2 regions of the Bacillus sp. NPDC094064 genome follow, and region 1 is predicted to be linked to the other one. Evidence: predicted binding sites of a transcription regulator. Region 1 holds the regulator's gene; the other holds the start of a gene.
What was found. The regulator Rex, encoded in region 1, represses fermentation and respiration genes when NADH is low (regulators of the CRP and FNR family bind a similar motif). The targets are predictions, from matches to a motif close to TTGTGAAATATTTCACAA.

Region 1 (5,451 bases):
GAGCTATATTCTTTTGTACGAAATCTTCAAGTTTAGCGATTTCATCTTGTTGTTTTTCATAACGCTTCATTTCTTGCTCGTATAAAGCTGATTTTAAGTCTAAATATTTACTGTAGTTACCAACAAATCGTCTGCTTTCTTTATTCGAAATTTCATATACTTGCGTAACGAGTTTGTCTAAGAAATAACGGTCATGAGAAACGATTAGTATTGCGCCAGGATAGCCTTGTAAATATTGTTCAAGCCATGTTAATGTTTCGATGTCTAAATGGTTTGTAGGCTCGTCTAAAATAAGTAAGTCTGGTTTCGTTAATAATAATTTCCCGAGAGCTAATCGTGTTTTTTGTCCGCCGCTTAAAGTGGAGATTGTCGTCTGGTGCGTTTCAACTGGGAAGCCAAGACCGCTTAAAATCGCGCGAATGTCTGCTTCATACTGATAGCCACCTTGATCTTTATAGTCTAATTGTAATTGATCATAATCAGCTAGTAATTTTTCATATGTGGCTGCGTTTGAAAAGTTTTCTTCTTTTCCCATCTCTTGCTCAAGCCTTCGAAGTTTTGTTTCCATTTGCTGCAAGTGCGTAAAGACGGTTAACATTTCATCCCAAATTTTTAAAGACGTTTCTAATCCAGTATTTTGAGCTAAATACCCAATTGAGACATCTTTCGGTTTTATAATTTCGCCGCCATCATGAGATAGCTCTCCAGCAATTATTTTTAATAATGTAGATTTCCCGGCCCCGTTTCGTCCGACTAGTGCGATGCGATCTTTCGTTTGCACTTCCAATTTTATGTTGGCAAGAATCGTTTCTGCACCGTATAATTTCGAAAGTCCATTTACTTGTAATAAAATCAATGTTTTCACCTCAAATAATTTCTTAACTTTGCCATGTTTATATTTCTCAATCATACTAAAAATAGTGTATAGTTTAAAATACAGAGAGAATACTTCTTCTTTCTATTATACAAGGAATTTAATGAGTGCTAAACTTCTGTATTTGATTAAAGTATATGAATCAAGATAGGAAGAGAGGAGAGGTTATATGGATCAGCAAAAAATTCCACAAGCCACTGCTAAGCGATTGCCTCTATACTATCGATTTATCCAAAACTTATCTCTTTCTGGTAAGCAACGTGTTTCATCAGCCGAATTGAGTGAAGCGGTAAAGGTTGATTCCGCAACTATTCGAAGAGATTTCTCGTACTTTGGAGCGTTAGGGAAAAAAGGATATGGATATAACGTAAATTATTTATTATCATTTTTCCGGGAAACACTCGACCAAGATGATATAACACGTGTAGCACTTATTGGAGTAGGTAATTTAGGAACAGCTTTCTTACATTATAATTTCACGAAAAACAATAATACAAAGATTGAAATGGCATTTGATGTTAGTGAAGAGAAAGTTGGAACAGAAATCGGGGGCATTCCTGTATATCATTTAGATGAATTAGAAGAACGTTTATCGACTGATATACAAGTGGCAATATTAACAGTACCCGCTACAGTAGCGCAATCTGTAGCCGATAGATTGGCAGAAACAAACGTGCACGGTATTTTAAACTTTACACCAGCGCGCTTAAATGTGTCAGAGAATATAAGAATTCATCATATTGATTTAGCTGTAGAGTTACAAACACTCGTTTACTTTTTGAAAAATTATCCACAATAAAACGCAGAGGAAGCGACCTCTGCGTTTTATTATTGTTTCTTCTGTGTGAATTTAACTAATATAAGGCGAAGTGCCAAATTAAAATCAATTGTTGCCATAACTGCAAATAGTATTGTCCACATATTCCAGATTGTATCTGTTACGTTCGTAATGGCGAAACGTGTAAAGATACATCCGAGAAGGAAATACAATGCAGCCATGAACAATGGTGAGTTTCTCATACTAAAAATCCTCCGATAAAGCCTTGCATTTTTTCAGCTTCTTTAATCATCTCTTGAATTTGCTCATTGCTTACTGCAATTTGAGCCATTGCAACGAGTGTATTCATCGCAACATGAGCTGCAATTGGAACGATAATACGTTTCGTTTTTACATATAAAAAGGCGAATACGAGCCCCATAGCAGTGTATACCAATAAGTGAGTGAAATCAAAATGAATCGCCGCAAATACAAGAGAACTAATGATAGCGGCAATAAAGAAGTTAAACTTCTTGTAAAGTGTACCAAATAAAATTTTTCTAAATACGATTTCTTCTAGGATAGGTCCGATTATAGATACAACAATAAGGAACCAAGGTGTTGTTCTTGCGATGTCCATAAGTCTTGCTGTATTTTCAGATCCAGGTTTAATACCTAGTAAATACATTTCAATCATACCAGCAATACTTTGTGAGAAAAATGCTAAGAAGAACCCGATAAAAATCCATCCAACTGTAGCTGGAACAGAAGAGCGCATTGCATCTAAATGCCTGTCACGAATATCTGTTCTAAGTAACCAAAGTACGATGCATAATGCAATAAAGAAGCTAATGATAGCCCAATGTCCAGTTATGATTTGCCCTTTTTCTTCAGTGGTTAATCCTCTATTATCATAGAGACCTGTTTTTAAGAGTAATGGCAATCCAACAATTCCGGATAACTGCATTAAAATATATGTAACGATAACCCACCAATATTGTTTCTTCAAATGGTTTAACCATCCTTTCTAACTCTAGTTTATGAGATAAGGCAGGATAACATGTAATATGCTACCTACGATATAAACTTTCATTCGAATTATGATTTTTTTGTAAATCTGTATTGGAAATTAAAATAGAAGACAGGAAAAAGCTGTGTATGTAGCGAAAACAACTTAGGGTGTCCTTCATATTGTAACATACGAGCAGTGGAAACAACGATTCATATAGTAAAGCTAGTAGAAGAAGAATTTTATATAGAAAAGTATATAGTGATTTGCGAAAAAATTATGATTTTTTTACTTGCAAAAGAAATTGAGATTATTTATTATTATAAGTGTGTTAGCACTCGGGTGACTTGAGTGCTAATAAATAAAATTTACATAACAAAATGAGGAGGTTATTGTTCATGCTAAAGCCATTAGGTGATCGCGTTGTAATTGAGCTTGTTCAAGCAGAAGAAAAAACAGCAAGTGGTATTGTATTACCAGACACTGCAAAAGAAAAACCACAAGAGGGTAAAGTTGTTGCAGCAGGTACTGGTCGAGTGCTTGAAAATGGTGAGCGTGTTGCTTTAGAGGTAGCAGCAGGTGATCTTATCATCTTCTCAAAATATGCAGGTACTGAAGTGAAATACGAAGGTAAAGAGTACTTGATTTTACGTGAAAGTGACATTTTAGCGGTTATCGGTTAATTATATAAATCTTAAAAATTCAAGGGGGTCAATTATTATGGCAAAAGATATTAAATTTGGTGAAGAAGCACGTCGTTCGATGCTTCGCGGTGTCGACACTCTTGCAAATGCAGTAAAAGTAACGCTTGGACCAAAAGGTCGTAACGTTGTACTTGAGAAAAAATTCGGTTCACCACTTATTACTAATGATGGTGTAACGATCGCAAAAGAAATCGAATTAGAAGATGCATTCGAAAACATGGGTGCAAAATTAGTAGCAGAAGTTGCTAGCAAAACAAATGATGTAGCTGGTGACGGAACAACAACTGCAACTGTATTAGCACAAGCTATGATTCGTGAAGGTCTTAAAAACGTAACAGCTGGCGCTAACCCAATGGGTCTTCGTAAAGGTATCGAAAAAGCTGTTGCTGCTGCAATTGAAGAATTAAAAACGATTTCTAAACCAATCGAAGGCAAATCTTCAATCGCACAAGTAGCTGCTATTTCTGCTGCTGACGAAGAAGTAGGTCAATTAATCGCTGAAGCAATGGAGCGCGTTGGTAACGACGGCGTTATTACTTTAGAAGAATCTAAAGGTTTCACAACAGAATTAGACGTAGTAGAAGGTATGCAATTTGATCGTGGATATGCATCTCCTTACATGATTACTGATTCTGACAAAATGGAAGCGGTTCTTGATAACCCATACATTTTAATTACTGACAAAAAGATTTCTAACATCCAAGAAATCTTACCAGTATTAGAGCAAGTGGTACAACAAGGTAAACCACTTCTTATCATTGCTGAAGATGTAGAAGGCGAAGCTTTAGCTACATTAGTAGTGAACAAACTTCGTGGTACATTCAATGTAGTAGCTGTTAAAGCTCCTGGATTTGGTGACCGTCGTAAAGCGATGCTAGAAGATATCGCAATCTTAACTGGTGGCGAAGTAATCACTGAAGAATTAGGCCGTGACTTAAAATCTGCTACAGTTGAATCTTTAGGACGCGCTGGTAAAATCGTTGTAACGAAAGAAAACACAACTGTAGTTGAAGGTATTGGAAATACACAACAAATCGAAGCTCGCATTGGTCAAATCCGTGCGCAATTAGAAGAAACAACTTCTGAATTCGATCGTGAAAAATTACAAGAGCGTCTTGCAAAACTTGCAGGTGGCGTAGCAGTAATTAAAGTAGGTGCAGCAACTGAAACTGAGTTAAAAGAGCGCAAACTTCGCATTGAAGATGCACTTAACTCAACTCGTGCAGCAGTAGAAGAAGGTATCGTTGCAGGTGGTGGTACTTCACTTATGAACGTATACACGAAAGTAGCTTCTATCGTAGCTGAAGGCGACGAAGCAACAGGTATCAACATCGTACTTCGTGCACTAGAAGAGCCAGTTCGTCAAATCGCAATCAACGCTGGTCTAGAAGGATCTGTAGTTGTAGAGCGTCTAAAAGGCGAAAAAGTAGGCGTTGGTTTCAACGCAGCTACTGGTGAGTGGGTTAACATGCTTGAAACTGGTATCGTAGATCCAGCTAAAGTAACTCGCTCTGCACTTCAAAACGCAGCATCTGTTGCAGCTATGTTCTTAACAACTGAAGCTGTAGTAGCTGACAAGCCAGAACCAGCTGGTGCTGCTGGAATGCCTGACATGGGCGGCATGGGCATGGGCGGTATGGGCGGAATGATGTAATTCCGTTTGCTCGAAAAACATTCACTTCTATATAGAAGTGGATGTTTTTTTGTGTTTTTTAGAAAAGGAAATGAATTTCTGTAGAATTTTGTCGCTTTCTCTCTTGACCATATCGATACTTCATTGTTAGAATCTAGGAAGATAATATAAAACGATCCTTCATATATCCTCAATGATATGGTTTGAGAGTCTCTACCGGGTTACCGTAAACAACCTGACTATGAAGGCAGTGTGTCTTATATTTATAAAGAGCGGAGACTATCTTTCTTTATAAAGCCAGACCCCTGCCTTTTCTTTGTTATGAGACTAGAGGCGGAGGACTGGCTTTTTTTATTATATTGGTAATGCTTTTCGCCTAATTGGTGAAAATATTTATATACGAGAACTAACGTTGGGGTGATTATTTTGAAAAAGCAGCATGATACAATTATCGTTTTGGATTTTGGGAGTCAA
Region 2 (5,451 bases), on a different contig from region 1:
ATCCATATGTACATGAATTAGGAGAGGTCAAACATTTATTAACTTTATTATAATAGATTTTCATTGAATTAAAAACTGAAAATTCTCATTTTTTATTGAGAAAGTTTTTTGCATCGAAATATATAAGAAATAGGGATTTTTACTTGATGAAAATATGATAGTTATATTTTGGTAAATTATGATATAGTCAATATAGGAATAAACTCCTTAAATTTGATTGTTTTCATAGTAATGACAATTGTAAGTAGGAAGGGGAAACGATTGTGAAGTTTGATGATCAGCGCCTGCTAGGAGTCCGATTAGGTTCTGTACTTGTAACAGAAGAAAATCAATATTTAGTAATTAAGAAGAAAGATCATTACGCACTATTAAACTTACATAATTTAGAATGCACACATGTTGAAGTGCAGTTAGAACATATTGAAGAACTGTTGCAGGAAGATTTCCAAGAAAGTATAACGGAGATTATCGCGCCGGAACATATAAAAATTGTTGCGAAAAATGTTATATAGAGAAAGAAGCTGGAAGGAGCAGCTTCTTTCGTTGTAGTATAAGGATAACGTTTTTAACGAATTTACCGAAAGAATTCCCCTTCCTCAACCGTGTGAAGGGCGATAGCCCGACAATAGGTGGGAGATGAATTTCGGTTTGGCATAGCCAAAAACTTTTGATAGACTAGCTATATGAAGTTCTTTGATAACTTGATATAGAAGGTAGCAGGAAGAAAATAGAGTGCAAAAACCAAGCCATTCGGTTCCTGCGTAAAATATCAACCGTACCAAAAGAGCGTCCAAGCGTTGGACAACTAGGGGTGGAACATCCCGAAGTAACGCTCAGGGAGACGAAAGGTTACTTTCGTCGTGGAACTGAGAAACTCCCACTTCAAGCTTTGCTAAGTGACGAGTAGTTCACAACGTCACCAATGATGCCCTCCATTTGATGAACACCTAAGTCTGTATTTGTCATAATTACAGCCCCATTACCTCTATATGGATAACAAACCATCATACATTGAAATCCAACGCCCCATCCAAGTGAATAAATTTGTAGGTCCTCATCCGAATCATCTAGAAAAACACCTAATCCAGTCCATTTTGAACAGCCTTGAGGGGAAATCATATCTTGTACTGTTTTTTGAGAAAGTTTTAGTTTGCCTTTTTCATGTAAGGAATGAATGAGTTCGATTACTATAGTCGCTAAGTCAGTCGGTGTTGTCCAAATGCCTGAAGCAGCTGCGAATGGATAAAATGGATATTTTTCATTTGTAACGGTGCCGTTTTTATTATGTCCACAAGCAAATGTATCTAATTTATTTATATCTTCAGTAGAGAATATCGTACTATTTTTCAGTTGGAGTGGCTGAAAGATATATTCTTCAAGTAAAAAGTTGAATGGTTTTCCAGTTATATCTTCAAGTAGTAATTCGATTATACAAAAGTTTGCGTCAGAGTAGTGAAATTCGCTTTCAGGTTCATAACTCACTTCTAGAGCTACTGGGCAATATAATGTTTTACCGGCAAGGAGTTTTGACATGTTAGGTATTCCTTTTGAGAGTGTATAATGTTCAAAACTATTAGGAGGATCAATGATTCCAGATTGGTGAATTAATAAGTTTCGCAACGTGATTTTTTTCTGTGAAGTAAATAGATTAGTAGGGATGTTCCAAGATGTGAGTTTATCATTTACGTCTTCATCTAAATGCACGATTTCTTGATCTGATAACGTTAGTACGAGCATTGTAGTGATGAACTTGCTAATAGAACAAGAATTGAAGATAGAATCCGTAGTGACAGTTTTAGTTGTTCCAGATTCCAGTGTTCCGAAGGCAGTCGCTTCATTTAGTTTACCATCACGTATAACAGCAAGGCTTAAACCTGCAACGGAATATTGATTCATTTTCTCATATATAGTGTTACTTTTTAAGTTCATAGTGACTCCTTTCTTCTAAAGGACAGAATATTAGTTCTATTATACAGTAGTTAATAGAGAGAAAAAGGGTTTCAAGATACAACAATTGAAGAACGTACGATGTATACAATGGCAGAATTAGGTGAGTTGGCAGAGGTAATATTAAAGCGTGATAAAATACAAGATTCAAAACGAGAAATTGGTTTAGAAATGTTTGATGTAATTTGGAATGTATGTGATTTAGCCAATAAGTTAGAAATTGATTTAGAGAAGGCGTTTAAAGAAAAAATGATGATTAATAAAGAGCGTGAATGGTAAGTTGAGTTTTAATTGTACCATTAAAAAGGGGGAAATTGTTAAATATTAGATGGATATGTTATTTGTATTCCTTAAAAGTCATCCGATACATTATGCGAATAAATGATCACCAAGTATTAATATAAGAAGACAGTAAAAATGTTATGTCAACAATGTGAACTGTCACAAATTTATACATATTATTGTGATTGATATCACATCCCTTTTCCTCAATAGGCATTATGCTTAGGTTGTAAGGAATGATTGGGAAAGGGTGGGATGATATGTTTTGTTATCAATGTGAACAAACGCCAACAGGCGGATGTAAAGTAATAGGTGTTTGCGGTAAAAATGAAACAATTGCAAGTTTGCAAGATACAATTGTGTTTGGATTAAAAGGAATTGCTGCTTATCGTACACATGCTGCTCAGCTAGGGTATACTGATGCATTTGTAGATGCTACGACGCAAGAAGCGCTGTATATGACATTAACCAATTCTAACTTTAACGAACAAGAACATATAGATATGGCTATGAAAGTTGGGAAATCAGCTTTACGAGTAATGGAGTTGTTAGATGAGGCACATACGAATCACTTTGGTGTTCCAGAGCCTGTTCAAATTACACAAAACCATGTAGAAGGTAAAGCAATTGTAGTTACTGGTCATAATTTATTTGCATTAGAAGAATTATTAAAGCAAACAGAAGGAAAAGAAATTAATATTTATACGCATTCTGAAATGTTACCAGCACACGGTTATCCGCAGCTGAAAAAATATAAGCATTTAAAAGGAAACATCGGTAAGGCATGGTATGATCAACGACGTCTTTTTGAAAAATTTACAGGTGCCATATTAGCGACAACGAATTGTGTTATGCCAATTAAAGGATCATACTCTGATCGATTCTTTTCATATGATATTGCAGGCCTAGAGGGTGTACAGAAAATTGAAAATGATGATTTTGCACCATTGATTCAAAAAGCGCTAGAACTTCCAGAAGTACATATGGAGTCGGATGAACAGTTAGTGACAGGTTTTCATCATAATACAGTATTATCATTAGCTCCAGAAATTATTGAGGCAGTAAAGGAAGGAAAAATAAAGCGTTTCTTTGTTATCGCCGGTTGCGATGCACCGGGAAAAGGCGGAGAATATTATCGTGAATTAGCAACTTCACTTCCGCCAGAAACAGTTATTTTAACAACTTCTTGCGGGAAATTCCGCTTTAACGATGTGGATTACGGTATGGTACCTGGTACGGAGATTCCGCGCTACATTGACTTAGGCCAATGCAATAATTCCATTTCTACAGTGAAAATAGCGGCTGCTTTAGCTGATGCTTTCCAATGTGAAGTAAACGAATTGCCAGTAAGCATTGTCCTATCATGGTTTGAACAAAAAGCGGTTGCTATTTTACTTGGGTTATTTAGCCTTGGAATTCAAGATATTCGCATCGGTCCAAAGGCTCCTGAATTTATTTCGCCTGGTGTGCTTGATGTATTACAAGAAACATTTGGTCTAAAACTAATTACAACTGCAGCAGAAGATATGGATATGATGTTATCGTAACAAAAATATGATCCGACTTATTAATTTCGGTATAGTATAGCGCTCCAAAACAAAAATGTAGAATATTTGTTTTGGAGTATTTTCTTTTCTTAGCGGGGGAGGTATGTGGAGAAATTTCTTCGGAAAGAAAATTGACTGTATCTAATAGGTAATAGTTGGTTTTAGAAAAATATAAAAATCGAGTTGACATTCACGACTACTCAGTCATACAATGTACTTGTAATAGGTAATACTGAGTAGTGTTGTTTCTCAAAATATTTTCAGTAAACAATAGGTAATAGCGGATTTTAGAAAAATTTTGAAAAACAGTTGACATCCACCGCTACTTAGTCATACAATGTAGTTGTAGTAAGTAATACTGAATAGTGCAGTTTCTCAAAATCTATTCAGTAAAAAATTCGCCTTAGTACTCTGTGATACTGAATATAAGTCAGACAGAATAGGGGGTAAAGGAGGATCAGAATATGGAAAATTTAACTGAAATGCTGAAAGGTTCACTGGAAGGGTGTGTGCTGGAAATCATTAGCCGCCGTGAAACGTATGGTTATGAGATTACACGTCACCTGAATGATCTTGGGTTTACCGAAGTCGTGGAAGGAACGGTCTATACCATCCTCGTACGATTAGAGAAGAAAAAGCTTGTGAATATTGAAAAGAAACCGTCAGATATGGGGCCGCCTCGTAAGTTTTATTCACTTAATGAAGCTGGCCACCAGGAGCTTGAATTGTTTTGGAAAAAATGGGATTTTGTATCTTCAAAAATTAACGTCTTGAAGTCAAATTAGCCTCATAATATAAAATGTTCCGGCTCATATTTGGAGAGTTTCTTGTTCTGCTGTATAAAAAAGGAGGAAAATAAGATGTTGGAAATGTTCAAAAAATTAATTGGTGATAAAAAAGAGTACAAAATGATGATGGGACGTGTTGAAGCACTGCCAGAGGACTATCAGTTTGTGTTTAAGAAAATTCAAAACTACATGTGGAATTTCTCGGCGGGTAACGGGATGGATATGTTACACATCCAGTATGAATTAATCGATTTGTTTGAAGCTGGTGCAGCGGAAGGCAGACAAGTGCTTGACATTACTGGGGAGGACGTAGCATCGTTTGCTGACGAACTAGTGGCAAATGCTAAAACGTATGTCTCTAAGTATCGTGAAGATTTGAATGAAAGTATTATGAAGAAATTGGGGAAAAAATAAATGCAATAAGTAATACTGACTGATTAGCTGGTTATAAATGTGAACTGCCGCCATCGCTATTCAGTTATATTTTCAAGCGCTACTAAGTAATACAGATTATCAGTGATACTAAATAGAGGTGTAGGTAATTTAATTTTATAAGGGGGAACAAGTATGAGCCATGCAGTGATTTCTGTAAAAGGGTTAAAAAAATCTTTTAAAGATAAAGAAGTCTTAAAGGGAGTCGATTTTGAGGTGCAGCGCGGTGAAATTTTCGCGCTGCTGGGATCAAATGGAGCGGGAAAGACGACAACGGTCAATATCCTTTCGACGCTGATGAAGCAAGATGGTGGTGAAGTAAGTATTTGCGACTTTGATGTTCAGTGTCAATCGAATCATGTTCGTCAAAGTATCAGTTTGACAGGGCAGTTCGCAGCTTTAGACGGCATGCTGACTGGAAGGGAAAACTTAATAATGATTGCCAAGTTGCGCCA

Region 2: the regulator Rex is predicted to act here: its motif matches at 2,409-2,426, upstream of hcp (hydroxylamine reductase).

What each region holds. Positions count from the first base shown of each region.
Region 1 is NZ_JBNNUI010000020.1:5,808-11,258, reverse strand. It holds gene ACQKNI_RS25880 (ABC-F family ATP-binding cassette domain-containing protein) at 1-856, opposite strand, end outside; gene ACQKNI_RS25875 (redox-sensing transcriptional repressor Rex) at 1,044-1,673, shown strand; gene ACQKNI_RS25870 (YdiK family protein) at 1,703-1,894, opposite strand; gene ACQKNI_RS25865 (CPBP family intramembrane glutamic endopeptidase) at 1,891-2,640, opposite strand; gene groES (co-chaperone GroES) at 3,039-3,323, shown strand; gene groL (chaperonin GroEL) at 3,361-4,998, shown strand; purine riboswitch at 5,138-5,239, shown strand; gene guaA (glutamine-hydrolyzing GMP synthase) at 5,404-5,451, shown strand, end outside.
Region 2 is NZ_JBNNUI010000001.1:109,101-114,551, forward strand. It holds gene ACQKNI_RS00560 (hypothetical protein) at 264-512, shown strand; gene ACQKNI_RS00565 (serine hydrolase domain-containing protein) at 883-1,929, opposite strand; partial or broken gene ACQKNI_RS00570 (MazG nucleotide pyrophosphohydrolase domain-containing protein) at 1,990-2,226, shown strand; gene hcp (hydroxylamine reductase) at 2,490-3,776, shown strand; gene ACQKNI_RS00580 (PadR family transcriptional regulator) at 4,241-4,561, shown strand; gene ACQKNI_RS00585 (DUF1048 domain-containing protein) at 4,637-4,978, shown strand; gene ACQKNI_RS00590 (ABC transporter ATP-binding protein) at 5,132-5,451, shown strand, end outside.